3 regions of the Burkholderia mycopellens genome follow, and region 2 is predicted to be linked to each of the others. Evidence: predicted binding sites of a transcription regulator. Region 2 holds the regulator's gene; each other region holds the start of a gene.
The links. Region 2 encodes FliA, which starts transcription of late flagellar genes. Its sites were predicted from a motif close to CTAAAGTTTNNNNNNNNNNNGCCGNTA; they were not measured.
Positions count from the first base shown of each region.

Region 1: the regulator FliA is predicted to act here: its motif matches at 2,592-2,618, upstream of ACPTTC_RS05700 (DUF4088 family protein).
Region 3: the regulator FliA is predicted to act here: its motif matches at 5,346-5,372, upstream of flgM (flagellar biosynthesis anti-sigma factor FlgM).

Region 1 is NZ_OZ183802.1:1,205,950-1,215,460, reverse strand. Features, by position in the region: gene ACPTTC_RS05720 (CreA family protein) at 1-382, shown strand, start outside; partial or broken gene ACPTTC_RS05715 (AraC family transcriptional regulator) at 445-1,345, shown strand; gene ACPTTC_RS05710 (AzlC family ABC transporter permease) at 1,468-2,235, shown strand; gene ACPTTC_RS05705 (AzlD domain-containing protein) at 2,232-2,570, shown strand; gene ACPTTC_RS05700 (DUF4088 family protein) at 2,732-3,514, shown strand; gene ACPTTC_RS05695 (hypothetical protein) at 3,638-4,039, opposite strand; gene ACPTTC_RS05690 (RNA-binding S4 domain-containing protein) at 4,309-4,527, shown strand; gene norM (multidrug efflux MATE transporter NorM) at 4,663-6,051, shown strand; gene fumC (class II fumarate hydratase) at 6,207-7,601, shown strand; gene ACPTTC_RS05675 (acyl-CoA thioesterase) at 7,646-8,158, opposite strand; gene ACPTTC_RS05670 (hypothetical protein) at 8,289-8,429, opposite strand; gene ACPTTC_RS05665 (ArsR/SmtB family transcription factor) at 8,626-9,333, shown strand; gene ACPTTC_RS05660 (DUF6600 domain-containing protein) at 9,496-9,511, shown strand, end outside.
Region 2 is NZ_OZ183802.1:231,469-240,979, forward strand. Features, by position in the region: gene ACPTTC_RS01065 (DUF3443 family protein) at 1-795, shown strand, start outside; gene ACPTTC_RS01070 (DUF805 domain-containing protein) at 1,381-1,761, shown strand; gene flhB (flagellar biosynthesis protein FlhB) at 2,102-3,298, shown strand; gene flhA (flagellar biosynthesis protein FlhA) at 3,295-5,394, shown strand; gene flhF (flagellar biosynthesis protein FlhF) at 5,391-7,127, shown strand; gene ACPTTC_RS01090 (MinD/ParA family protein) at 7,120-7,938, shown strand; gene ACPTTC_RS01095 (RNA polymerase sigma factor FliA) at 7,961-8,695, shown strand; S-adenosyl-L-homocysteine riboswitch at 8,794-8,909, shown strand; gene ahcY (adenosylhomocysteinase) at 8,942-9,511, shown strand, end outside.
Region 3 is NZ_OZ183802.1:3,735,928-3,745,438, forward strand. Features, by position in the region: gene flgF (flagellar basal-body rod protein FlgF) at 10-768, opposite strand; gene flgE (flagellar hook protein FlgE) at 788-2,029, opposite strand; gene ACPTTC_RS17425 (flagellar hook assembly protein FlgD) at 2,063-2,821, opposite strand; gene flgC (flagellar basal body rod protein FlgC) at 2,877-3,302, opposite strand; gene ACPTTC_RS17435 (flagellar basal body rod protein FlgB) at 3,343-3,831, opposite strand; gene flgA (flagellar basal body P-ring formation chaperone FlgA) at 4,036-5,283, shown strand; gene flgM (flagellar biosynthesis anti-sigma factor FlgM) at 5,402-5,731, shown strand; gene ACPTTC_RS17450 (flagella synthesis protein FlgN) at 5,800-6,240, shown strand; gene ACPTTC_RS17455 (SGNH/GDSL hydrolase family protein) at 6,412-7,767, shown strand; gene ACPTTC_RS17460 (M24 family metallopeptidase) at 7,787-9,511, opposite strand, start outside.

The sequences.
Region 1 (9,511 bases), 970 kb from region 2:
TTTTCGCGTCACGGGCTCCGATCGCGTGGTCGTCGAAGCGTATGACGATCCGGTCGTGAACGGCGTGACCTGCTACGTGTCGCGCGCCCGCACCGGCGGGATCAAGGGCACGCTCGGCGTCGCCGAGGATCCGAGCGAAGCGTCGATCGCATGTCGCCAGGTCGGCCCGATCAGCTTCAAGGAACCGCTCAAGCAGCAGACCGACGTGTTCAGCGAGCGCATGTCGTTCATCTTCAAGACCCTGCACGTCGTGCGCGTGGTCGACGCCAAGCGCAACACGATCGTCTACCTGACCTACAGCGACCGCATCGTCAGTGGCAGCCCGAAGAACGCCGTCACCGCGGTACCGATGCCGGCCGGCACGACGATTCCGGTCAAGTAAAGCCCGCGCCTGCCGGGCGCGCGAACGATACACTGTCGATTCGACCGCTTCCGCGCCCGATCATGTCCGCCACCCGCCTTCCCGACTCCGCACGCTACTGGCGCACGCCGCTGCTGCCGGATGCGGATCTCGTCACGGCCACCTATCGCGATCACACGTTCGCCCCCCCACTGGCACGACGCGTACACGATCCCCGTGATTCTCGAAGGCGCGGAACGCTTTACCTATCGCGGCAGCGGCTATGTCGCCGAAACCGGCTCCGTACCCGTGATCAATCCCGGCGAAGTGCATACGGGTTCGCGCGCGGCCGACGAGGGCTGGTGCTATCGCGTCAGCTACATGCCGGTCGAATTCATCCGCGAACTCACCAGTGCGATCGCCGGCCGCCCGCAGGACGCGCCGTGGTTTGCGCCCGGCGTGATTCGCGACGCCGATCTTGCGACCAGGCTCACGCTGGCACACCGGATGATGGAGGCCGGCAGCGAGCGCGCACTGCCCTCGCAGGCGCACGGGCAGCCAGCTGACGATCCGGCGAGCGGCGCGCCGCGCATCTACGATCCGCTTGCCGCCGAAACGGCGATGCTGGACGCGTTATCGACGCTGATCGTGCGCCATGCCGACGCACTGCCGCGACCAGCGCCGTTCGCGGCAGACGAACCGCGCGTCGACGCGATGCGCGAGCGGCTCGCCGCCGACCTCATGTGCACGGTGACGCTCGACGAAGTCGCACAGGCTGCTGGCCTGTCACCGTTCCACGCGGCGCGCCTGTTCACCCGCACGACCGGCATGCCGCCGCATGCCTGGCGCAACCAGCTGCGCTTGCAGCGCGCGCTGGCGCCGCTGCGCGCGGGCGTGCCCGTCGCCGACGTCGCGGCGGCCAGCGGCTTCGTCGACCAAAGCCACTTCACACGGCATTTCAAGCGCATGTTCGGCGTGCCGCCCGGGCGCTGGCAGGCGAGCTGACGCGCAGCGTCCGGCCGGCCCCGCGATACCGTCGGCGCCGGCAGGCGGGCAAGCACCGCCCCGATCCCGCGAGCGCAAGAACATACAAGCCAGCACACCCCCTGGCCGCTATCCTCCCGTTGATGGAGGAGCCCCCTTTGAACCCGACACCCGTATCACCTGCCCGCCGCCCATTGAACGAATGGCTCGACGGCGCGCGCGACACGATCCCGATGATGATCGGCGCCGCCCCGTTCGGCGTGATTTTCGGCACGCTCGTTGGCGGCGGCCCGCTCGCCGCATGGCATGGCGCGCTGATGTCGCTCGCCGTATTCGCGGGCTCCGCGCAATTCATCGCGCTCGGCCTGATCGCGGGCAGCGCCAGCTTCGCCGTCGTGCTCGCGACCACGCTGATCGTGAACCTGCGCCACCTGCTGTACAGCGCGACGCTCGCGCCCTATGTCGCACACCTGCCGTTGCGCTGGCGTGCGACGCTCGGCGCACTGATGACCGACGAGGTGTTCGCGGTCGCCTATGCGCACTACCGGCATTTCCCGCCGGGCGCGATCGGCCCTCACTATTTCTTCGGCTCGGGGCTCGCGATGTACCTGAACTGGCAGGTCTGGACACTCGCGGGGATCGGCTTCGGCGCGGCATTTCCAGGCCTGCAGTCGCTCGGTCTCGATTTCGCGATGGCGGCGACCTTCATCGCGATCGTCATCCCGCAACTCGGCACGCTGCGTTATTTTGCGGCGGCCGTGACGGCCGGCCCGCTCGCGTACTTCTGGCAGGGCTGGCCGTACAAGCTCGGGCTGCTCGGTGCGGTCGCCGCCGGCGTCGCGATCGGCGTCGCACTCACGCTGCTGCACGAACGCACGCGCGCCGGCTCGCGCACGGAGGCTGCATCGTGAGCTACGCGCTGCTGATTCTCGGGATGGCCGTCATCACCTACGCGATCCGCTCGACGCTGTTTCTGTTCGGCGAACGGCTGACCTTCCCGCCGCTCGTGCGGACCGCGCTCGGCTTCGTGCCCGTTACCGTGCTGACCGCGATCATCGTGCCGATGACCGTCTCGCCGCACGGCGGCACGGCCGAACTGACCTGGCGCAATCCACAGCTCGTCGGCGCGCTCGCTGCCGTGCTCGTATCGGCAGCCACCCGCCGCCCGCTCGTGACGATCGCGGCAGGGCTCGCGGTGTTCTTTTTCTGGCAAGGGGTCGTGCTGCCCCACTGGCTACCCGCCTGAGTACACGCTCGGTCACGCGCGCTCAAGTTTCCGTACGGCACGCCGATATAGGAGATGAAGACCCGCCACCGGCCTCGGCGCGCACCGGTCAGTCGACGCTGCGCCCGTCCCGGTGCGCCGCGCCGGCCGCCGGCTTGCGCGGGCCGCCATCGAGACGATTCATGGGCCAGATCACCCTTTCCCTCAAGGACGACACGCTCGAGTCCCTGCGCAAGGACTACGACGCGTTCGTGCGCGTGTCGCTGAAACTCGACCCGCAGTTCGCGACGCCGTCGTTCGAGGATTTCCTGCGCGCCAAACTGCTCGACAACATGGTGCCGCTGACCGAGCACGCGGTGCAGCGGATGCTGCAGGGCGGTCAGTACGCGTGGGCAAAACGCACGCTGGACAAGGAATTTCCGGACGTCGTCGCGATCCTGATGCGGCAGGCCGGCGAATTCGGATTCGGCTTCGCGTCACGCTCCGAATGGACCCCCGACGAACTCGCGAAGGCTTGCCGCGACTGGGCGAAGGCGATCGTCGCCGAAGCGCAGGGCGACCCGTCGCTGATCGATCCGCTCGCATCGCAGATCAAGGGGGCGGCGCAAGACATCCAGGCGCTCGAGGAACTGATGCAGACGCCTGCATGGCGACTCGCGGAATCGCTGCGACAACGGGTCTACGAGGCCAAGCTCGCGTGCGAGATGAGCGTCGGCAGCACCGCGCGCGACAAGCTCGGCGAGCTGCGCGGACTGCTGCGGCTCGGGCTCGCGCACGGCTCGTTCCAGAAACAGGAGGCGCAGCAGATCATGGAATACCTGCGGCTGCTGAAGCCGGAGATCTTCGTCGAGGAGCCTTACGACGTCTTCGCCCGCCTCGCCGCGTGGCTGCGCAGCGTATTCACCCCGGCCGCCGCGCGGCCGGCGCAGGGTCAGGGACAAGGACAAAGCCAACGGCGGCCGTAACGGCGCGCCAGATCGCATCGACACATGAAAGCGGCCCGACTCGCGCAACGCGAACCGGGCCGTCGGATGACCGCCGTCGCGACGCACCGTCGAGGACGAACGTCGCGCGGCGCCGGGCACTGCTTACTGCATGGCGCCCTGGGCCGACGCACCGCCCTCCGCGCCGACCGATGCGCCGCCTTCGGTCGCTTCGCCGGCCTTCGCCTTGGCCGAGCCGACACGGCTCTTGGTCGACTTCGCAGCGTGCTTCGTGTGCTTCTTGGCCGAGTGGACGGCCGACGACGCCGTATCCTTCGCGCCATCCGCTGCCGCACCGACCGCATCGGTTGCACCGCCGACCGCATTGCCCGGCGCGTTCGCGCCCGCACTACCCTGCATGCCGGCACCGGCGCCCGCAGCCGGCGTCTGCGCCTGCACGCCGGCACCGGCTGCGCCCTGCACCGCCGCGCCCGTCTGGGCAAATACCGCCGAAGTGGCGAACGCCGTCAGTGCGGCACCGATCAGCATCGTACGAATCTTGGACATGGCAATTCTCCTCAGGAAGTCGTGAGCCCGGACCGCAGCGATGCGACCCGTTGCATCCCCGCCGCAATACGCAGCAGGTACGACAAAAGACCCGCGGCCCGCGCGGCCGGTTCTCGAATCTCTCAGACTGTTACCCACCGTTTCATTTGCTGACGAATGGCTCACACTCCCTAACAACTGCGTGCGGCAGCCGGCCGCGCTCGCGCACCGGCCCGCGGTGCCGTATGATGCGGGGCGACTCCTCCCGCGCATTGCGCCCCCTCTTCGTCATGCCCAATCTGGATTTCACGCTGACCGGCGAATACGTCGAGCTGCATAACCTTCTCAAGATCACCGGCCTCGCGGACAGCGGCGGCACCGCGAAGCTGATCGTCGCGTCCGGCGCGGTGAAAGTCGACGGCGCGGTCGAACTGCGCAAGACCTGCAAGATCCGCGCGGGCCAGGTCGTCCTGCTCGGCGACACGCGCATTGCCGTGCGCGAAGCCTAGGGCCGACGGTTCCCCCTGCCTGCGACATGGCCATCGGCGCGCGCGTTCGACACGGTTCGAATAAAGCCGTAAGCTAGCTCTCTCTCAAAATAAATACATATAGCGCGGGCCCGCACCCGCGCGAGCGCCCATTCCATGTCGCATTCCGGTCTTACGCGGACGGCTGCCGCGCCGCCGTCCCTGTCCAGTCACGCCGCCGATACCGCGCGCCTCGCTGCGCCGCTCGCGATCGCTCAGTTGTCGCAGATGGCGATGAGCGTCACCGACACCGTGCTGCTCGGCTCGCTCGGCCCCGATTCGCTCGCGGCGGGCGGACTCGGCGCGAACTTCTTCTTCGTCATCGTGACCGTGCTGCAAGGCGTGCTGTCGTCGGTCAGCGTCAGCGTCGCGCACGCGCGCGGCGCGAAGGCCGACGAGCGCGTCCCGCACATCTACTGGACCGGCTTCGCGCTGTCCGTGCTGCTCGCGATTCCGGCCATCATCGCGCTGTCGCTGTCCGAACCGATCCTGCTGATGTTCCACGAGCCGCCCTTGCTCGCCCATCACGTCGGCGAATACACGGGCATCCTGCGCTTCGCCGCGCTCGGTAGCCTGATCGGCGTCGGGCTGATGCGCGCCTTCCTGCCGGCGATCGGCGCAGCGCGCCGGCTGCTGTGGGTGTCGATCGGCGGCGTCGGCGTCAACGGCGTACTGAACTACGGGCTGATCCACGGCGCGTTCGGGCTGCCGCGCCTCGGCTTCCTCGGTTCGGCGGTCGCGACGACGATCACGATCTGGCTCACCGCGCTCGCACTGATCTGGCTGCTGCACGGCCGGCAACGCTTCCGCCATTTCGTCACCGCCGCGCGCCCGAAGCTGCCGATGATGGGCGAACTGATCGGCATCGGCTGGCCCGTCGCGATCACGTACGGGGTCGAGTCGACGCTGTTCCTCGCGACCGGCCTGACGATCGGCGTCCTCGGTGCGACGTCATTGGCCGCCCACCAGATCGCGCTGAACGTCGCGTCGGTGGCGTTCATGGTGCCGCTCGCGATCGGCCAGGCCGCCAACGTGCGGGTCGGTTACTGGGTCGGCGCCGGGGCACCCGTCGCCGCGCGGCATGCGGGCTTCGTCGCACTCGGCCTCGGTGTCGCGTTCATGACGCTGTCGGGCATCGTGCTGGTCGTCGCGCCGCATGCGATCGTCGGCCTGTACCTGAACCTCGACGATCCGGCCGACGCGGCCACCGTGTCGCTCGCCGCGTCGCTGCTCGGCATCGCCGCGGTGTTCCAGATCGTCGACGGCGCGCAGACTGTCGGGTCGGGTGCGCTGCGCGGCCTGAAGGACACGCGCATCCCGATGCTCGCGGCGACCCTCGGCTACTGGGGCATCGGCTTTCCGACCGGCTACTGGTTCGCTTTCCACGTGGGCCTCGGCGCCCGCGGCCTCTGGTGGGGCCTCGCGGCCGGCCTCGCAAGCGTGGCCGTGCTGATGGCATGGCGCTTCCATCTGAAGAGCGCGTCGCTCGTGACGTCATCGCGCTGAGCGCGACAAGACACGAAATCCGGGCCGGCGCTATGCTAGTCGGCTGAAGACCCCAAGACGCCGCGCGAGCGGCGCGACTGCCTCACGATACGTCTGGTTACGTCTGATGCCGCGCGACGACGCGTGGCCTTTCCCCTTTCCTGGAGGAGTGGATCATGAACGAAGCAGTTCGGATGGAACGCGATACGTTTGGCGAGATCGCCGTGCCGGCTGACCGGCTCTGGGGCGCGCAGACCGAACGCTCGCTGCAGAATTTCCGGATCTCGACCGAGAAGCAGTCGCCCGAGCTGATCCACGCGCTCGCGATCGTCAAGCGCGCCGCAGCGGCCGTGAACCAGTCGCTCGGCGTGCTGGCCGACGACAAGGCGCGCGCGATCATCGACGCGGCCGACGAAATCATCGCCGGCAAGCATCCGCGTGAATTCCCGCTCGCCGTGTGGCAGACGGGCTCCGGCACGCAGACCAACATGAACCTCAACGAGGTGATCGCGAACCGCGCGAGCGAGCTGATGGGCGGCGAGCGCGGCGAAGCGCGCAAGGTTCATCCGAACGACGACGTGAACCGCGGCCAGTCGTCGAACGACGTGTTCCCGACCGCCATGCACGTCGCGGCCGCGTACGCGATCGTCAACCACCTGCTGCCGGCGCTGCGCACGCTGCGCACGACGCTCGACGCGAAGTCGAAGGCGTTCGCCGACATCGTGAAGATCGGCCGCACGCACCTGCAGGACGCGACGCCGCTCACGCTCGGCCAGGAGTTTTCCGGCTACGTTGCGCAGCTCGACCAGGGCATCCGTCACGTCGAATCGGCGCTGCCGCACCTGTACGAACTCGCGCTCGGCGGCACCGCGGTCGGCACGGGACTGAACGCGCATCCGGAGTTCGCCGTGCGCGTCGCCGATGAAATCGGCCGGCTCGCGAAACTGCCGTTCGTGACGGCGCCGAGCAAGTTCGAGGTGATGGCCGCCGCCGACGCGCTGGTGTTCGCGCACGGCGCGCTGAAGACGGTCGCGGCCGGCCTGATGAAGATCGCGAACGACGTGCGCTGGCTCGCGAGCGGGCCGCGCTGCGGGCTCGGCGAGCTGTCGATTCCTGAAAACGAGCCGGGCAGCTCGATCATGCCGGGCAAGGTGAACCCGACGCAGTCCGAAGCCGTGACGATGCTGTGCTGCCAGGTGTTCGGCAACGACGTCGCGGTCAACGTCGGCGGCGCGAGCGGCAATTTCGAGCTGAACGTGTTCCGGCCGATGATCGCGCACAACGTGCTGCAGTCGGTGCGGCTGCTCGCCGACGGCGCGCAGAGCTTCAACGACCACTGCGCGGTGGGCATCGAGCCGAACCGTTCGCGGATCGACCTGCTGCTGAACGAATCGCTGATGCTCGTGACGGCGCTCAATCCGCACATCGGCTACGACAAGTCGGCGCAGATTGCGAAGAAGGCGCACAAGGAAGGCACGACGCTGAAGGCGGCCGCGCTCGCGCTCGGCTACCTGACCGAGGCGGAATTCGATGCGTGGGTACGTCCCGAGCAGATGATCGGGTCGCAGTAACGGCAGGACGACGGGCGCGGCGCGATGCGCGGCGCCCGCGGCGGTCAGACCGCGCCCTTCGCGACCTCTTCCGGTTTCATCTCGACGATCTTGTCGAGCGCGGCCCGCACGTCGGCCGCATATTTCGCGAGCACCTTCTGCTCGTCGGTCTCGGGCACGAACGGCGGTACCGGCACCGGGTTGCCGTTCTCGTCGACTGCGACGAACACGACGAGGCAATCGGTTGTCTGGCGCAGCATGCCGCCCTTCGGATCGCCGGCATGCACGGACACATGAATGTGCATGCTGGTGCGACCCGTCGCAACGACGCGCGCCTTCAGCTCGACCAGATTGCCGACCATGATCGGACGCTGGAAACGGATGTTGCCGACGCTGACCGTCACGCAATAGCGGCTCGACCAGACGGCCGCGCATGCATAGGCGACCTCGTCGATCCACTTCATCAGCGCGCCGCCATGCACCTTGCCGCCGAAGTTCACCGACGACGGCTCGGCGAGGAAGCGAAATACGGTTTCGGTGCGATCGAGGGCGGCCGGTACGGGGGACGGTTGGGACATCTTGTTGGCTCCAGGCGGCAGGGGCGCTGTAATCGGGCCATTATACGTTGCACTGCGGCAACGCGCCGCGGGGCGCCCCGTGTTGCGCGGCTGTCGGGGCGGTGACTGGCGCGCGCACGGCCGGCTCCGGTCAGCGGCGCACCGTGATGCCCTGGTCGATCGTTCCGTACATCTCGATGCTGCCGCCGCGCTCGCCGGCCGCACCCGCACCGCCCTGCGCACAGGCCGCGCAAACGAGTGCGGCCGCCAGCAAACAGAAAATCGTCTTCATCGTTGCATCGTGTCACGTGCGGCCGCCCGCTGCGGCCGCTTTCGGCCATTCTACGCGCGCGCCGCAAGCAGCCGCAGCGCGGTTCCGCCGCATCGACGGCGCCTGTGCCGATGCATCCGACATTTCAGCCAAAAACGAAACATCGAATGCGCACGCCCACTACACTGGGGATCATCCCGCCTGACGAGACACGACGATGACCGACCAAGACGACCACCACTTTCCGGGCCTGAGCCGCATCGGCTCGCTGATCGCCGACCCCGGGCGCGCCGCGATGCTGTGGGTGCTGATGGACGGCAGCGCGAGACCGGCAGGCGAACTGACGATGATCGCGGGGCTGTCGCCGTCCGCTGCAAGCGCCCACCTCGCGCGCTTGACCGAAGGCGGCCTGCTCGCGCTCGACGTGCGCGGCCGGCATCGCTACTACCGGATCGCGTCGGCCGACATCGCGGCGTCGCTCGAGGCGCTCGCGAACGTCGCCCGCGCGGCTGCGCCGCATCGCCCGGTTCCTACGCCGTCCCGCACGGTCCCGGCCGAACTGCGCTATGCGCGCACCTGCTACGACCACATGGCCGGCGAACTCGCGGTGCGCATCTTCGACGGGCTCACCGCGCGCGGCTGGCTGCTGGCCGACGGTGATGCGATCGAGACCACCGAACTCGGCACCCAGGCGCTCACGCAATGGGGCATCGACGTCGCGCAGCAGCGCACGCGCCGGCGCCGCTTCGCGTGCGGCTGTCTCGACTGGAGCGAGCGGCGCTCGCATCTCGGCGGCGCACTCGGCGCAGCGCTGCTCGAGAGCTTCTGCGCGCACGGCTGGATCGAACGCGCGGCACGGCCTCGCGTGCTGCGCGTCACCGTGCCCGGACAGCAGGTTTTCGACGGGTGGCTTACGTCCGCTTGACGCCAGCATTGCATCTGCGCGACAACGGCGCACGATCGACAGGTTTTGTTACATCGTGTGCCATTCGCCTTACAAAACACCGAGCATTGAAACAGGCCGAGCGGATATTGTGAACTCAGCGGCACGAATCGACGCGCCGCGATAATGACGAAGACGCTCACCATGGCCACCCTGTTCA
Region 2 (9,511 bases):
ATCGGCTCCGAGCAGGCGAGCTCGCTGCCCGTGCAGATCATCGGCGACCTCGGCACGACGAACGTGCCGAGCTCGTGCACGAACGGCGGCGCGTCGGCCAACACGGCGAGCGCGCTCGGCGCGAACGGGATCCTCGGCATCGGGCCGGCGCCGGTCGACTGCGGGACGACCTGCGCGACGTCCACGTCGACGAACAACAACTACTACGCATGCCCGAACGGCGACAACGCGAACTGCACGATTGCGCTCGTGCCGGTGGCGCAGCAGGTGGCCAACCCCGTGCATCATTTCGCCGACAGCAGCGGGGTGAGCGTGAGCATGCCGACCATCTCGAGCAACGGACAGGCGAGCGCAACCGGGACGCTGACGTTCGGCCTGCCCGACCTGACCGGGAAGACCGTGATGACGTCGACCACGACGGGCGACGTCAACGCGGCGTTCCTCGGGCGCAACGTGACGGCGTTCTTCGATACGGGTTCGAATGCGTACTTCTTCAACGATTCGTCGCAGACGGTCTGTTCGAAGAACACGCAGTTCTACTGCCCGACGGCGTCGGCCACCTATTCGGCGACGCTGACGGGCCAGAACGGCGTGAGCGGCACGGTATCGATGCCCGTCGTGAACGCGGATTCGCTGTTCTCGAACCCGTCGACGTTCGCGTTCAACGACATCGCGGGGCCGTTCGGTTCGTCCAGCTGGCTCGATATCGGCATGCCGCATTTCTACGGCAAGACGATCTACTTCGGGATGGACAAGACCGCGAGCGGCGGCGCGGCGCCTTTCGTCGCGTTCTGACGCGGCACGGCGGGACGCAGGAACAAGGGGGCGAGCGATCGCCCCCTTTTTTTGTCCGGACGCGGTGCGTGGTGCGACGGGGCCGACTGGCGCGCCGCATACGCGCCCGGCGGCGGAGCCGGCGCGCCTGCGCAGCCGGCTATTGGCACGCAGGCGAGCGACAGCCACGGCACGAGCGGATGGCGGAGCATGGTGCGGTTCGACCGGAATCGGGAATCGGGAATGGCGAAGGGTAGCGCGCTTTGCACACCTGCGTCATGCCGGCCCGTTAATCGAATACGGCACACTTTCGCCGATTATCGATCGCACCCGGATTTCATTCTGATGTAATCAAATGCCGGATTATCCCGGGCTGCAGTTTCTGTCAGGTCTTCAAGATTATTGAAATGACGCGGCATGCAAGCCGATGGTGTCGCATTCCGCTGTTGCGGCCGCTCCCGCGCCGTTCGGGCGGCGTTCGAGCGGCAATACGGCCGGGCGCACGCACTACCCGGTATGTGAAAACAGATGGAGTCCGTCGAAATTCAAACATATAATGCCGGCGTTGTTTCCGGGGTCGTCTATATAAAACAGGAGGGTAATAAGATGAATTTTTCAGAAGCCGTTCGTTCCGCACTCAATAAATACGCAACATTCGAAGGCCGTGCGCGCCGTGCCGAATACTGGTATTTCGCGCTGCTGACCTGCGCGCTGTCGATCGCCGCGCAGATCATCGGCGCGGCGGGCCGCGACGCGGGCCTGATCACGCTGCTGCTGCTCGTCGTGATCGGCCTGGCTTCGCTGGCGCTGATCATCCCGAGCATCGCGGTCAGCGTGCGCCGGCTGCACGATACGGGCCGCTCGGGCTGGTTTCTGCTGCTCGCGCTGATTCCGATCGTCGGCGGCATCCTGCTGCTCGTGTGGATGTGCTCGCGCGGCACCGAAGGTCCGAACCGCTTCGGCGAGGATCCGGTCGCGGCAGCCTGACCGACGCCCGCTCCGACGCGCGATGCCGTCGCGTCGGGGCAGGGTTTCGCGTCGCACCCGCCAGGCCGTTTCACCGCTTCTCCCTTTCCGCGCTTCTTCCTCGCTTCACGCCGTCGCCGCTGGGTCCGGAGCCGACACCCCGCGAACGCACTGATCGGCGCGTTTTTCCGCCGCGCCGCACACCGTTCCGTCCCCCTTCCAGGCCCGTTCGCGCCGGCTCGCCCGATTCCCCGAAATACCCCCCTTTCCCGGCTTTGCTCGACCGATCGGCGTTTGACGCCTCCATGAATAATCGGTGTCACTGGAAAGCGGCATTCCGCCGTACCCGACTGGAGGCCACGTGGCAGACGAGAGCGATCTCGACAAGACCGAAGCCGCCACTCCCAGGCGCCGCGAGAAGGCGCGCGAGGAGGGGCAGGTCGCGCGTTCGCGCGAGCTGGCTTCGTTCGCGCTGCTCGCGGCCGGGTTCTATGGCGCCTGGCTGCTCGCGGGCCCGTCGGGCGGGCATCTGCAGGCGATGCTGCGCGGCGCGTTCACGTTCGATCGCGCGACCGCGTTCGACACGAACCGGATGCTGTCGGCGGCCGGCAGCGCGAGCCTCGAAGGGTTCGCCGCGCTGCTGCCGATCCTCGCGCTCACCGGCGTCGCCGCGCTGCTCGCGCCGATGGCGCTCGGCGGCTGGCTGATCTCGTCGAAGACCTTCGAGCTGAAGTTCGACCGCCTCAACCCGATCTCCGGCCTCGGCCGGATCTTCTCGATCCAGGGGCCGATCCAGCTCGGGATGTCGCTCGCGAAGACGCTGGTCGTCGGCGGGATCGGCGGCATCGCGATCTGGCGCAGCAAGGACGAACTGCTCGGCCTCGCGACGCAGCCGCTCGGCGCGGCGCTGCCCGATGCGCTGCACCTGGTCGCCGTGTGCTGCGGCACGACGGTCGCCGGGATGCTGGTGGTCGCCGCACTCGATGTGCCTTACCAAATCTGGCAGTACAACAAGAAGTTGCGCATGACGAAGGAAGAAGTGAAGCGCGAGCATCGCGAGAACGAAGGCGATCCGCACGTGAAGGGGCGCATCCGCCAGCAGCAGCGCGCGATCGCGCGCCGCCGGATGATGGCGGCCGTGCCGAAGGCCGACGTGGTCGTGACGAACCCGACGCACTTCGCCGTCGCGCTGCAATACACGGACGGCGAGATGCGCGCGCCGAAGGTCGTCGCGAAGGGGGTGAACCTCGTCGCCGCGCGCATCCGCGAACTCGCGGCCGAGCACAACGTGCCGCTGCTCGAAGCGCCGCCGCTCGCGCGTGCGCTGTATCACAACGTCGAACTGGAACGCGAGATTCCCGGCTCGTTGTACTCGGCCGTCGCCGAAGTGCTCGCGTGGGTCTACCAGCTCAAGCGCTTCCGCTCGGAAGGCGGCGCGTTCCCGGCGGCGCCGGTCGATCTGGTGGTGCCGGCCGACCTCGACAAGGGCGCGTCGGTGCCCGCCGAAGACGAGCGCGAAGAAGCCGAAGACACGCTCGGCAAGGCAGGTGCGGCATGAGCACCCCGACCGGCCTGTTCGCGAAGCGCCCGAACCCGTTCGCGGGCACCAACCTGCGCGCGCTCGCGGGCCCGATCCTCATCTGCATGATCCTGGGGATGATGATCCTGCCGCTGCCCCCGCTGCTGCTGGATCTGCTGTTCACGTTCAACATCGCGCTGTCGGTGATGGTGCTGCTCGTCAGCATGTACACGATGAAGCCGCTCGACTTCGCGGCGTTCCCGAGCGTGCTGCTGTTCTCGACGCTGCTGCGCCTGTCGCTGAACGTCGCGTCGACGCGCGTCGTGCTGCTCGAAGGCCACACGGGCCCGGACGCGGCCGGCCAGGTGATCGAGGCATTCGGCCACTTCCTCGTCGGCGGCAACTTCGCGGTCGGTATCGTCGTGTTCGTGATCCTGATGATCATCAACTTCATGGTGATCACGAAGGGCGCGGGGCGGATCGCCGAAGTGTCCGCGCGCTTCACGCTCGATGCGATGCCCGGCAAGCAGATGGCGATCGACGCCGACCTGAACGCGGGCCTCATCAACGAAGAGCAGGCCCGCAAGCGCCGCCTGGCCGTGTCGCAGGAAGCCGAGTTCTACGGGTCGATGGACGGCGCGTCGAAGTTCGTGCGCGGCGACGCGATCGCCGGCCTGATCATCATGGCGATCAACGTGATCGGCGGGCTGATCGTCGGGATGGTCCAGCACGACATGACGTTCGCCGCGGCCGGCACGAACTACACGCTGCTGACGATCGGCGACGGCCTCGTCGCGCAGATCCCGTCGCTCGTGATCTCGACCGCGGCGGGCGTGATCGTGTCGCGCGTCGCGACCGACGAGGACATCGGCACGCAGATCACCGGCCAGCTGTTCACGAACCCGCGCGTGCTGAACATCACCGGCGCGATCATCGGGCTGATGGGGCTGATCCCCGGCATGCCGCACTTCGCGTTCCTCGCGCTCGGCGGCGGCGCGATCTGGCTGGCCCGCACGCAGACCAAGCGCGCGGCGGCCCGCAAGGCGGCCGGCGACCTGACCGACATCGCGCCGCCCGCGGTGCTGCCGGCGGACAGCCACGAGGCGACCTGGGACGACGTGCAGCTGATCGACCCGCTCGGGCTGGAAGTCGGTTACCGGCTGATCCCGCTCGTCGACAAGAACAGCGACGGCGAACTGCTCAAGCGCATCAAGAGCATCCGCAAGAAATTCGCGCAGGAAATCGGCTTCCTGCCGCCGGTGATCCATATCCGCGACAACCTCGAGCTGCGGCCGAACGCGTACCGGATCGCGCTGAAGGGTGTCGAGATCGGTGTCGGCGAAGTGTTCCCGGGCCAGTGGCTCGCGATCAACCCCGGCCAGGTGACGGCCGCGCTGCCGGGCGCCGTCACGCAGGATCCCGCGTTCGGGCTGCCGGCCGTGTGGATCGACGTCGCGATGCGCGAACAGGCGCAGGTGTACGGCTACACGGTGGTCGACGCGAGCACGGTCGTCGCGACGCACCTGAATCATCTGGTCGTCCAGCACGCGGCCGAGCTGCTCGGCCGCCAGGAAGTGCAGTCGCTCGTCGAGCGCACCGGCAAGGACGCGCCGTCGCTCGTCGAGGACCTCATCCCGAAGACGATCTCGCTGACGACCCTGCAGAAGGTGCTGCAGAACCTGCTCGAGGAAGGCGTGCCGATCCGCGACATGCGCACGATCCTCGAGGCCGTGTCCGAACACGCGGGCCGCGGCGACGCGTTCGAGATCACGGCCGCCGTGCGGCTGGCGCTCGGCCGCGCGATCACGCAGCAGTGGTATCCGGGCGCAGGCGAGATGCAGGTGATGGGCCTCGACTCGAATCTCGAGCGCGTGCTGTCGCAGGCGCTCGCCACCGGCGCGAACCCGGGTCTCGAACCCGGCCTCGCGCACAACCTTCTGACCGGCACGCAACAGGCGATGCTGCGTCAACAGAATCTCGGGCTGCCGCCCGTGCTGCTGGTGCAGCACGCGCTGCGCGCGATGCTCGCGCGTTTCCTGCGCCGCAGCCTGCCGCAATTGAAAGTGCTGTCGTACGCCGAAGTGCCGGACACACGCACGATCAAAGTCGTTAACGTCATCGGGGGTTCCGCTTGAACATTCGCAAATTCACCGGCGCAACGAGCCGCGACGCACTTCGTCTCGTGCGCGAGGCGCTCGGCGCCGACGCGGTCGTGCTGTCGAACCGCACGCTCGATGACGGCAGCGTGGAAATCGTTGCGCTTGCTGATTCGGACCTGGCCGCCGTGACGCCGCCGGCTGCGGCGCGCCCGCGCATCGCCGCGCCGCGCGTGCCGGAATCCGTGCCGGCCGCCGCGGTGCCGGGCATCGTGTCGCGCCCGGGCGCGGCGCTGGCCCGCCCGACGGTCAATCCGTATGCGGCAGGTGAAGGCGGGCTGCCGGACGTGTTCTCGTCGGTGTTCGGCGCAAGCGCCGAGGCAGACGACTCGGCGGCGCAACCGTCGGCGATCGATGACGACGCGCTGGCTGCGGCAGCGCCGCCTGCCGCGGCCCCGGCCGCCGCCTCCGAACCCGCACCGTGGCTCGTCGAGCACGCGAAGCGCCTGACGCAGCAGCGTGACGCGCTGATGGCGCGTGCGCAGGCGGCGCCCGCCGCGCCGCAGGCGAGCGCGCCTGCCCCGCGGGCCGCCGCGAGCGCGACGCCGCCCGACTGGGCGCGCGACATCGTGCGCGACGCCGAACGCCGGATGCCGGCCGCCGCCCGCGCGCCCGACACGAACGCGAACGCGGCCTATGCTGCGAAGACGGCCGAGCGCACGCGCCTGTCCGACGACACCGCGGCCGCGGTGGCCGACGCAGTGAAGTCGCGCATCGAGCGGATCGTCAACGATACGGTGATGCAGGAGCTCGGCGAACTGCGCGGGATGATGGAAGAGCAGTTCGACAGCCTGTTGTGGCACGACCGCCAGCGTCGCAGCGCCGTGCATGGTGCGCTGACGAAGCACCTGTTCGCGGCCGGTTTCTCCGCGCAGCTCGTGCGGATGCTGGTCGACAACATGCCGGCCGGCGACGGCGCGCAGACCTTCGAACAGGCCGCCGCATGGGCGCAGTCGGTGCTCGCGTCGAACCTGCCGGTGCTCGAAAGCGAGGATGCGCTGATGGAGCGCGGCGGCGTGTTCGCGCTGATGGGGCCGACGGGCGTCGGCAAGACGACCACCACCGCGAAGCTGGCCGCACGCTGCGTGATGCGCTTCGGCGCGAGCAAGGTCGCGCTGCTGACCACCGACAGCTACCGGATCGGCGGCCACGAGCAGCTGCGCATCTTCGGCAAGATCCTCGGCGTGCCGGTGCACGCGGTGAAGGATGCGGGCGACCTCGCGCTCGCGCTGTCCGAGCTGCGCAACAAGCACATCGTGCTGATCGACACGATCGGCATGAGCCAGCGCGACCGCGCGGTATCCGACCAGATCGCGATGCTGCACGGGGCGAACGCGCCGGTGCAGCGCCTGCTGCTGCTCAACGCGACGAGCCACGGCGACACGCTCAACGAAGTCGTGCAGGCGTACCGCAGCGCGGGCGAGCATCCGGACCTGGCCGGCTGCATCCTCACGAAGCTCGACGAGGCGACCCACCTCGGCGGCGTGCTCGACACGGTGATCCGCTACAAGCTGCCGATCCATTACGTGTCGACCGGCCAGAAGGTGCCGGAGAACCTGTACGTCGCGTCGACCAAATTCCTGCTGAAGAGCGCGTTCTGTGTACCGCGCGACGGCTCGCCCTTCGTGCCGCAAGACGAGGACATGCCGACGCTGCTCTCCGCACTGACCGCACGTTCCACCGCCGAGCTGCACGAGGTGCGATTTGGATAAACGAAACATCGACCAGGCCGAAGGCCTGCGGCGCCTGCTGGCCGGGCGCGCGTCGCGCATCGTCGCGGTGACGGGCGGGCCGGCGGGTGTCGGCTGCACGTCCACCGTCGTGAACCTGGCGGCGGCGCTCGCGTCGCTCGGCAAGGATGTGCTCGTCGTCGACGAGCGTGCCGACGTGCATTCGGCCAGCGCGACGCTGGCGGGCGCGTGGCTGCGCGACGGCGAACGCACGCGGGTCGCGGCCGGCTTCGGCCTGTGCGGCGCGGCGCGGCTCGCACGCACCGGCTACACCGATGCGCAACTGAGCGATTTCATCGACGGGCCGGCCGACATCGTCCTCGTCGACGCGCAGCTCGGCGCCGACGGTTCGTTCTCGACGCTCGCACGTGAAGCGCACGACGTGCTGGTCGTCACGCGGGTCGCCGCGCAGGCGATCACCGAGGCGTACGCGTGCATGAAGCGGCTGCATTTCGCGCATGCGCTCGCGCAGTTCCGCGTGCTGACCAATCACGTCGGCAGCCACGCGGACGCGAAGGTCGCGTTCGACAACCTCGCGGGCGTCGCGAGCCGCTACCTGACGGTGTCGATCGCCGACGCGGGCTGCGTGAGCGCCGATCCGCTCGTCGAGCACGCACGCGAGCTGATGCGTGTCGTGGTCGACGCGTTCCCGTCGTCGGCTGCCGCGCGCGACTACCGGCAGATTGCCGCCGACCTGCTGTACTGGCCGATGCGCCCGCATTCGGGAGCGGGCCGCGCCGTGCACGCGGGCGGCAAGCCGTCGTATGAGGCGGGCGCGGCACACGCCGCGTGAGGGCCACCGGAAGGAGAGAGCCATGATGTACAACGCTCAAGGAAAGATGTCCCAGGCCGACGTGCTCGCGCAATATGCGCCGCTCGTGCGACGCCTCGGGCTGCAGCTCGTCGCGAAGATGCCGGCGAGCGTCGACCTCGACGACCTGATCCAGGCCGGCATGATCGGCCTGATGGACGCGGCCGGCCGCTACAAGGAAGACCAGGGCGCGCAGTTCGAGACCTACGCGACGCAGCGCATCCGCGGCGCGATGCTCGACGAGCTGCGCAGCAACGACTGGCTGCCGCGCAGCCTGCGCAAGACGTCGCGCGAGGTCGAGCACGCGGTGCACCAGGTCGAGCAGCATCTCGGCCGCTCGGCGAGCGAGACCGAGATCGCGCAGCACCTGAACATGCCGCTCGACGAATACCAGGGGATGCTGCAGGACCTGCACGGCAGCCAGCTGATCTACTACGAGGATTTCGACCGTGCGGCCGACGACGAGCCGTTCCTCGACCGCTACCGCGTCGATCACGCCGATCCGCTGTCGGCGCTGCTCGACGAGCACCTGCGCGAAGCGCTCGTCGAGGCGATCGAGCGGCTGCCGGAGCGCGAGAAGCTGCTGATGTCGCTGTACTACGAACGGGGTCTGAATCTGCGCGAGATCGGCGCGGTGCTCGAAGTGAGCGAATCGCGCGTGTGCCAGCTGCACAGCCAGGCCGTCGCGCGCCTGCGCGCGCGGCTGCGCGAACAGGCGTGGGTCGGCGCGGAGTCCTGACCCTTTCCTGACGGCCGCGCGCGACGGCGCCGCGCGCTTGCGTCGTGTGTGCGCCGCGCTTGCGCATTCTGCGCGCCGATTTGCTACAATCCTCTCCGCTTTCCGAGGAGCGTTGCGACGGACCATCCTGCGTCCGCCAGGCTCGGAAGGCTTCACCAAGCAGCCGCGCGGCACAACCGCGCCGGTTCCGCTTCCTGAACGGCGCTCACGTCACCAATCTAGAAACTTTTTAGAAAGGAGGGCGTGATGAACGCCATGATCGATTCCAAAGCTTCCAACGATTACGTCGTCGCCGACATGGCGCTGGCCGGCTGGGGCCGCAAGGAACTGAATATCGCCGAGACCGAAATGCCGGGCCTCGTGCAGATCCGTGACGAATACAAGGCACAGCAGCCGCTGAAGGGCGCGCGCATCGCCGGTTCGCTGCACATGACGATCCAGACGGGCGTGCTGATCGAGACGCTGAAGGCGCTCGGCGCGGACGTCCGCTGGGCCTCGTGCAACATCTTCTCGACGCAGGACCATGCCGCCGCCGCGATCGTCGAAGCCGGCACGCCGGTGTTCGCGTTCAAGGGCGAATCGCTCGACGAATACTGGGAGTTCTCGCACCGCATCTTCGAATGGCCGAACGGCGAATTCGCGAACATGATCCTGGACGACGGCGGCGACGCAACGCTGCTGCTGATCCTCGGCGCGAAGGCCGAGAAGGACCGTTCGGTGATCGCGAAGCCGACCAACGAGGAAGAAGTCGCGCTGTACAAGTCGATCGCGAAGCACCTCGACGCGGACCCGACCTGGTACTCGACGCGCCTCGCG
Region 3 (9,511 bases), 3.5 Mb from region 2:
CGCGGGCGCTCAGCTGAAGTTGAGCAGCTGGTTCGCCGACTGCTCGTTCTGGTCGGCCGTCTGGATCAGCTTCGACTGAAGCTGGAACGCGCGCGCGTTGTCGATCATCGCGACCATCGCGGTCACCGGGTTGACGTTGCTGCCTTCGAGCGAATTCGGCGTGACGACCACGTTCGGGTCGGCATCGGCCGGATTGCCGTCGGCGGTGCGGAACAACCCGTCGTTGCCGCGCGTGAGCGTGGCCGGATCGGGATTGACGAGCTTCATCTGGTCGACGATCGCGACCGCCGTCGGCGGGTCGCCCGGCATCAGCGCGGAAATCGTGCCGTCCTTGCCGATCGTCACTTCTGCGTTCGGCGGCACCGAGATCGGGCCGCCATTGCCGACCACCGGCAGGTTGCTCGCGTTGACCAGCTGGCCGTTCTCGTCGACGTGCAGGTTGCCGGCGCGCGTGTACGCCTCGCTGCCGTCGGCCGCCTGCACCGCCAGCCAGCCCGCGCCCTGCACGGCGACGTCCAGCGGGTTGCCGGTGCGCGTGATCGGACCCGGCGCGTAATCGGCGCCGGGCGTCGACGCGAGCACGTAGGTGCGCGTCGTCGTCGGGTCGATCGTGCTGCCGTCGCCGAAATTCATCGGCACCGCGCGATACGTCGCGAGTTGCGCGCGAAAGCCCGTCGTCGACGCGTTCGCGAGGTTGTTCGCGACGATCGCCTGCTGGTCGAGCGACTGCGACGCACCCGTCATCGCCGTGTAGATCAGTCGGTCCATGGCTGCCCGTTATCCGCGCTTACAGGTTGATGAGCGTCTGGTCGACGGTCTGCTGCGTCTTGATCGTCTGCGCGTTCGCCTGGTAGTTGCGCTGCGCGGTGATCAGGTTCACGAGCTCCGACGTGAGGTCGACGTTCGAGTTTTCCAGCGCGCTGCCCTGCAGCGTGCCGTGGTTCGTGCTGCCCGGCGCCGAGATCTGCGGCACGCCCGATGCGGAGCTTTCCGCATACTGGTTGCCGCCGAGGTTCACCAGCCCGTTCGGGTTGTTGAAGTTCGCGAGCGCGATCTGGCCGAGCACGGCGGTCTGGCCGTTCGAGTAGTTGCCGGTCAGCTTGCCGTCGGTGCCGATCGTGTAGGTCGTCAGCGTGCCGCTCGCGTAGCCGTCCTGCGCGAGGTTGTTCACGCCGTCCTTGCCGCCGTACTGCGTCGTGCCGGTCAGGTCGAGCGTGAGGCTCTGCGGCGTCGCCGAGCCGTCGGTGTTCGGCACCGTGAACTGGAACTGGCCGACCGACGCGGTCGGCACGGGCGGCGTGCCCGTCGTCGTGCTCTGGATCGCGCCCGACGAATTGAAGTTGACCGTGCCGAGATCCGTCGTGGCGCCGCCCTGCACGCCCGCATACGCTTCCCACGTGCCGGCCGCCGACTTCACGAAGTACATGTTGACCGCCTGCGAACCGCCGAGCGAGTCGTACACCTGGATCGACGTCGAGTAGTTGTAGGTCGTGTTGTCGGTCGCGCTGAACGGCGTCTTGGCCGGCACCGTGTCCTGCGAGTTCAGGTTGAACTGGGCCGAGATCTTGGTCGTCGCGGTCGGCGCGATGTTGGTCGTCGGCGCCTGCAGCGGCACGGTCTGCGCGGTGTTGATCACGCCGCCCGCGTTGGCTGCGTAGCCCATCAGGTTGCGGCCTTGCGAGTCGACGATGTAGCCGTTCTTGTCGCGCTGGAACGTGCCGTCGCGCGAGTACGTCGTCACGCCGTTGTTCGACATCTGGAAGAAGCCGTTGCCGTTGATCGCGACGTCGAGCGACGAGTTCGTCGTGTTGATCGTGCCCTGGCCGAAGTTCTGCTCGACCGCGTTCAGCGCGGTGCCGATGCCGATCTGCGTGTTGGTCGACGTCGCGACCGAGTTCGCGTACATGTCGGCGAACTGCGCGGTGCTCGACTTGAAGCCGACCGTGTTCGCGTTCGCGATGTTGTTGCCGATCACGTCGAGCGCGTTCGATGCACCCGAGAGGCCGCTCAGACCCTGTTGATAACCCATTTCGGTCTCCGTTTCGAGATTGCTCGATCAGTATCAGTTGGAGGGGGTGCCGCTGCCGGACGAAGCCGATGCGGTCGACGTCGTGTTCGGGAAAATCGACGCGACCTGGGTCAGCCCCACCGTCGTGCCGTTCGACAGCACGAGCCCCGCCGTGCCGTCCGCCTGCTTGATCACGCTCTGCACGGTCGACGCCGCAAGCGTCGTGGCCGGCTGCGGCGTGCCGTTGCTGTCGGTGTACGACGCGCTGACGGTGTACTGGCCGTCCGGCAGTGCGTTGCCCGCCGAGTCGGTCGGCGTCCAGTTGAACGGCACGGTGCCGGCCGACTGCGCGCCCGCGTTGATCGTGTTCACCACGGTGCCCGCCGAGTTCTTCACGGTGATCGTCAGGTTCGACACCGCGCTCGACAGCGACACGCCGAACGGCGATGCCGCGCCGCTCTTCACCGCGACCGCGTTGCCCGGCGCGAGCACATTCGTGCCGATCAGCAGCGCGGCCTGCGTCTGCTGGCCGGCCGTGAGCTGCGTCGACAGCGACGTGAGCGACGTGTTCAGCTGCGCGATGCCGCTCACCGTGTTGATCTGCGCGAGCTGCGACGTCATCTGCGAGCTGTCGACCGGGCTGGTCGGGTCCTGGTTCTGCAGCTGCGTGACGAGCAGCTTCAGGAACGTCGCCTGCAGGTCGCTCGCCGACGTGCCGTTGGTGTTCGACACGTTGTTGGTGTTCATCGTGTCGGTCGGCAGGTTCGACACGGTGGTGCCGTTGCTGCCGATCGTGGTGCTGGAGGAAGTCATCCTGGGTGGCCTTCTGTCGGAACTGTCGAGTCTGTAAGGTCGGTCGGCGCGCGGCTTACGAGCCGATCGTCAGCGTCTTGAGCATCAGCGTCTTCGCGGTGTTCAGCGTCTCGACGTTGGCCTGGTACGAGCGCGACGCCGAGATCATGTTCACCATCTCCTGCACCGGATCGACGTTCGGCATCTGCACGTAGCCGTTCGCGTCGGCGGCCGGGTTCGACGGGTCATAGGTCGACTTCATCGGCGACGGGTCGTCCATCACCTTCGTCACGCGCACGCCGCCCACGCCCTGGCCGGACGCGGTGCGCGCGCCGCCGATCGGGTCGGTCGCGAACACGACCTGCTTGGCCTTGTACGGCTTGCCGTCGGGGCCGGTCGCGCTGTCGGCGTTCGCGAGGTTCGACGCGGTGACGTTCAGGCGCTGCGACTGCGCGGACAGCGCCGAGCCGGCGACGCCGAAGATGTTCATCAACGAAGGCATGGAAGCTCCTTTTGCTCGGATTCGGAGGCGGCGCGCGCCGTCACTGGTTCGTCGTGATCGCGGCGATCATCGCCTTGATCTGCTGGGTCATCACGGTCATCCCGGTCTGGTAGTGCAGCGCGTTGTTCGCGAACTGCACGCGCTCGACGTCGAGATCGACCGTGTTGCCGTCGAGCGCCGGCTGCAGCGGCATCCGGTATTGCGCACGGCCGTAGTCGTCCGACGGGCCGCCCGTCGGGATCAGCTTCGCGGTGCCCGCCATGTGGCCCGCCGCCGTCGACACCATCGACATCCCGCTCGTCACGCCGGCCGGCTGCGTCATCGGCAGTTGCGCCGCGTTGCTCGGCGCGAGGCCGCCGCCCGCCTGCTTCAGCGAGCGTGCGAGCGTCGACGCGAAATCGACGTCGCGGGCTTGGTAGCCGGGTGTGTCGGAGTTCGCGATGTTCGACGACAGCAGTTCCTGCCGGTAGGCGCGCACGTCCAGCGCCTGGCGGCCGAACGCGAATTCCGCATCGAGTTTGTCCAGCATGTGTGCGTCTCTCCGTATGAAGCGCTGCACGCCCCTCGCGCCGGATGGCGACCCGAGAGGCTTTTTTCCATGACAGCGATGGTAGGCGTCGGACGCAACCGGCAATCGGGCGAATAACGCGGCAAAGGCCCCCTCTATTCATCGTTTGCGCGACGGCCCGGCTCCCTAGAATGCAAAGCGGGGCAACGGATCGGGGATACGGCGATGACTGGCAGCGCACTTCGCGGAAGGAACGGGCGGCTCACGCACGTCCGGCGTGCGTTTGCGCTCGCCGCGGCGCTGTGGATCGCCGCCCCGGCCGCGCACGCGGACGACGCGATGATCGTGATTCCGGGGCGCGGCGAGACGGCCGAAACCGCGCTCGCGCATGCCAATGCGGCAAGCGGCGGGCAGTTCGGCGGGAATGCGGCGCCGGCGCCAGGTTCGGGCCTCGCGCCGGACACGGGACGCGCGGCGAGCAGCACGGGCGCCGCCGGCGCGTCCGGCACCGGCTACGCGGCGCAACCGGCGGACACGATGGTCGTGACGACCGTCCCGCCGCCGGCTCCCGCACCGGCCCCTGCGCCTCGCCCCGTCTACGCAGCCGCCCGCACGAACGCCGGAACCGGATATGGCGCGCCGCGCGCCGCCGATCCGAACGCGATCGCGACGGTCGTCGCCGGCACGTCCGAACCCGCGTCGAATCCCGTACGGCCAGCCCCGCAGCCGGCCATGGCCTCGCGCCTGGCGGCGGCCCGCGCCGCGCCGACGCCGCGCGCCGTACCGGTTGCCGCGAACCCGGCCCCGGCGGTCAATGCCGCCAATGCGGCCCAACCCGCGACGCCGCCCGGCCAGCAGGATCCCGAGTCGATCCGCCGCACGGCCCTCTCGTTCCTGCAGCAGCAGATCGCGGGGCTGCCCGGCAAGACCACCGCCACGGTCACGACCGCGTTTCCGCGCGGGCTCGCCGCGTGCACGACGCTCGAACCGTTCATGCCGACGGGCGCGCGCCTGTGGGGCCGCACGACGGTCGGCGTGCGCTGCGCAGGCGAGCGCCCGTGGACCGTCTACCTGCAGGCGAAAGTCACCGTGCAGGCCACCTATTACGTCGCCGCGCGCCAGATCGCGCCCGGCGAGCCGCTCTCCGCGGCCGACCTGGTCGCCCGCGACGGCGACCTGACGGTGCTGCCGCTCGCGGTGGTCACCGATCCGGCTCAGGCGATCGGCGCGACCGCGCTCGCGCGCATCTCGGCCGGGCTGCCGCTGCGGCAGGACATGCTGAAGAGCGCGGCATCGGTGTCGGCCGGCCAGACGGTGCGGGTGGTCGCGGCCGGGCCCGGTTTCACGATTTCGGCCGAGGGCAGCGCGCTGGCGAACGCGGCGCCCGGCCAGTCGGTGCGGGTGCGGATGGCGGCGGGCCAGATCGTCACGGCGATCGTCAAGGACGCCGGCACCGTGGAAATTCCGCTGTAGGGCCGGCTCTCTCGGCAAGAATGTAAAGAATTGTTTATTCGGAGCATTTCGGGCTCGCGATGCTAAAGTTCGGGCCGACCCGGCCGTTATCTGGGTCAAACCGAACAGGAAACCCATCGTGAAGATCGATTCCACTCCGAACCCGAGCCCCCTGGCGCCGACCGGCAACGGCGCGACCCGTGCGCAATCCGGCGCGGCCTCGTCCTCGTCCGCGCAGGCGGCCGACGCGGGGTCGACCGGCGGCGACACGACCGTGAACCTGTCGGGTCTGTCCGACCAGTTGCGTTCGGTATCGGCGTCCGCCAACGGCGATATCGACACCGGTCTGGTCCAGTCGATCAAGGACGCGCTGAACAACGGCACGCTGACGATCGATGCGAACAAGATCGCCGACGGCGTATTGAATACCGCCCGCGAGCTGCTGCAGCAGCAGCGCCCGGGCAACTGAAGCCGGCCCTGGCCGGTCCCCCGGTTTGCCGGCGCGTCCACCCGCGCCGGCGCGACGAGCATGACGCGATGAGAGAAGAGCTGCTGGCCACGGTCAACGACGAACACGCGACGGTCGAAGCGTTCGCGTCCCTGCTCGCCTACGAGGAAAAGGCGCTGACGATGGCCCAGCCGCTCGAGATGCTGCCCGGGATCGTCGAAAGGAAAAGCGAGCTGATCGACCGGCTCGCGCAGCTCGAACGCACGCGCGACACGCAGCTTTCCGCACTCGGCTTTCCGGCCGGCAAGAAGGGGATGGACCAGGCAGCCGAGCGCGATGCCCGCCTCGCCGGCCGCTGGCAGTTGCTGCAGCAGTCCGCCGAACGCGCGCGCCAGGCCAATGCGAACAACGGGATGCTGATCCGGATCCGGATGGACTACAACGAGCGCGCGCTCGCGGTACTGCGCTCGGCCCCCGCACCGGCCGGCGTCTACGGCCCCGACGGGCGCGTGTCGGCACTCATGCGCTGAAGCACTGACTGACCGGCGGCCGCGCCGCCACCGTACGCTCCGCCTCTCGCCGCCATGCGCGGCAGCTCACGTTTCGACAGACCGGGCCCGAGCCCGGCACTCACGGTCCCTTCCGATACACGGCCGCGCAGCCGCGCCGCCGTCCCGTCACGACAATCAGAAGAGGGCCGCATGCCAGTTTTCCGCATTCCGTTTTCATCCCGCGTCACCGCCGCTTCCGCCATCGCGGCACTCGGCGCCGCATTGACGCTCCCCGCGGCGCAGGCCGCCGGCCCCGCGCCGCTGCCCACGCCGACGGGCGACATGTCGCTGTCGCCGGCCGGCCCCGACATCGTGCCGCCGGCCGCATCGACCCCGCCGGACGCCACGCCGCGCGCCTCGCGCCGCGGCTCCGACACCTACACGTACTTGCGCTGCTGGTACCGGATCGACGCCGATCCGCTGAAGCCGGCCGCGACCTACGAATGGGCGCGCAACCCCGCCGCCGGCGACTGGTATCGCGTGTCCGGCTACTGGTGGGCGGACGGCATCACGCAGTGGAAGAACATGTTCTACAGCACGACGACGCAGGACACGCTCGCCGACGTGTGCCGCAAGACGCTCTCCGCGAAAGGCATCAGGACCGAGCTCGTGCAGGCGGTCGCGGCCAACAACGCGCTGTCGTTCAACTACACGGTGTGGACCATCGACGCCGCGCAGCAGGACGCGCGCGTCAACAAGCTGATCGTGTTCGGCGACAGCCTGTCCGACACGCAGAACATGTTCAACGCGAGCCAGTGGAAGCTGCCGAACGGCACGAGCTGGCAGGCGGGACGCTTCAGCAACGGCCCGGTGTGGGCCGAATATCTCGCGAACGCGCTGCGGCTGCCGTTCTACAACTGGGCGATCGGTGGCGCGGCAACCGACCAGTACCTCGTCGTGCCGGGCCTCGTGCAGCAGGTCGATTCGTGGCGCGAATACATGGATCGCGCGCCGGACTACCGGCCCGCCAACACGCTGTTCGCGGTGTTCGCGGGCGGCAACGACCTGGTGAACTACGGGCGCTCCCCCGAGCAGGCGGCGAATGCGGTGCGCGACAGCCTCGAGCGGCTCGCCGCGGCCGGCGCGACGCGGATCATGCTCGTCACGCTGCCGGACGTGTCGCGCGCGCCGGTGTTCGCGACCCGCACCGACACCGCGAGTGTCGCCGCGCAGGTCAAGGACTACAACCGGCGCCTCGCCGACGCGGCTGCCGCGCTGCGCGCCCGCTACGGCGCGACGCTGCGGCTCGAGGTCTTCGATGCGTCCGCGCTGTTCGACGACCTGCTGAGCCATCCGGCCCAGTACGGCTTCGACGACGCGAAGCGTTCGTGCCTCGACATCCCGAAGCCGTCCTCGCTCACCTACCTGAGCGCCCAGACACCGCGTGCGGACTGCCGCGATCCGGCGCGCTTCGTGTTCTGGGACACGCTGCACCCGACCACGCGCACGCACGCGTGGCTCGCCGAGCGGATCGCGCCGTTCGTGCGCGCACGCCTGCTGAACTGACCGGTGCGGGCGGCGGCGCTTACAGCAGCGGACACGCGGTGACCTGCGTGCCGCGCGCCACGCACAGCCGCTCGTAGTCGCGCAGGTACGCGCGCTCGTCGTCGTCGAGCAGGTCGAGATCGATCAGGTCCCAGTCGTAGCCGACCGTCACGATGTTCTCGAACGTGACGGTATCCGGCTGCGCGTCGTCCTGGCGGATGATCACGATGTTCTCGATCCGCACGCCGCCCTTGCCCGGCACGTAGATGCCCGGCTCGATCGAAATCACCGCATTCGGCACGAGCCCGTACTTCGCGCCCGGCGCGAACCGCACGCCGCCCTCGTGCACGTGAATTCCGACACCGTGCCCGGTGCCGTGGCCGAAATCGTGGCCGTGGTCGCGGCACACCTGCCGCACGAGCGCATCGACGTCGCCGCCCTTGGCGGTGCTCGGGAAGCGCGTGACGAGCCCCTTGATGCAGGCCTTCAGCGCGACCGTGTAGATCTCGCGCTGCCACGGCTGCGCGACCGTATCCGGCCGGGTCCGGCGCAGCACCACGCGCGTGCAGTCCGTCGCGAAGCCGGCTTCGTAGTAGGCGCCGCTGTCGAGCAGCACGAGTTCGCCTTCCGTCAGCTCGACGTCGGCGCTCGCCGCCGTGTAATGCGCGAACGCGCTGTTCGCGCCGTTCGCCGCGATCGACGGAAACGTCAGCGCAACCGCCGAACGCGCGCCGTACGCGTCGTTGATCGTGCGCGCCAGGTCGTATTCGGTGTGGCGCGTGCCCGGCTCGCCGGTCTTCGCCCAGCGCATCGTCTCGGCGATCGCCGCGGAACTGCGCGCGAACGCGTCGCGGAACCGGTCGAGCACCGCCGGCGTCTTGCCGGCCCGCATCGCCTCGACCGGGTTGAAGTCGGCATGCCGCGCGCGCGGCCACACCCGCTTCACCGCGTCGACGAGCGCGCAGTTCACCGATTCGAAGCCGTAGCACACGTGCTCGACGTCGAACTGGGCAAGGAAGCGCTCGAGCGCCGCGACATCGCGCCGGATCACGTGCAGCGCCGGATACGACTCGAGCGTGACCTCGCAGCGGTCGCAGCCTTCCGGCAGGAACAACGCCACCTCGGCGCCGACCGCGAACAGGAAACCGAGGTGCGACGACGCATTCGGGATGTGATAGCCGCGGCTGTTCAGCAGATACGCAAGATCGTCCGACGCGCAGGTGAAGAACGCGGTCTTGCCGTCCGGCGCGCCGGTATGCGCGGCGAGCTTGCGGTTCAGCGTGTCGAGGTTCTGCGCGACGCTCAGGCCGGTCGCCGATTCCGGCACTTCGAAGATCGGCCGCTCGACGACCCAGCCCGGCAACGCGATCGCACGATCGATTTCCCGGTCGGCGAGGCTCGTCCAGTCGAGCGACGCGGCCTGCGTCTGTTCGAACAGACGATCGCGCTGCGCGACGCTGATCCGCCGCGCGTCGTAGCCGACCCGGGCGAGCCGGCTACCGTGCGCGAGCAGCCAGTCGGCCATCGCCTGCCAGATCGTCACGTTCATCCCGAGCTTCTCGATACGCACGCGCGCCGGATCGCACTGCTGTTCGGCCTGCAGGTGATAGCGGCCGTCGACGAACAGCACGAACGGGGGCAGATCGAGCGCCTGCGCGGTCGCCGCGCTCAGGAAGATCCCGCAACCGGCCGAGCCGTCGAAACCCGATACCGCGTAGCGCGGATTGTTGGCGAGCGGCAGGTACTCGGTCACGTATTCGTCCTG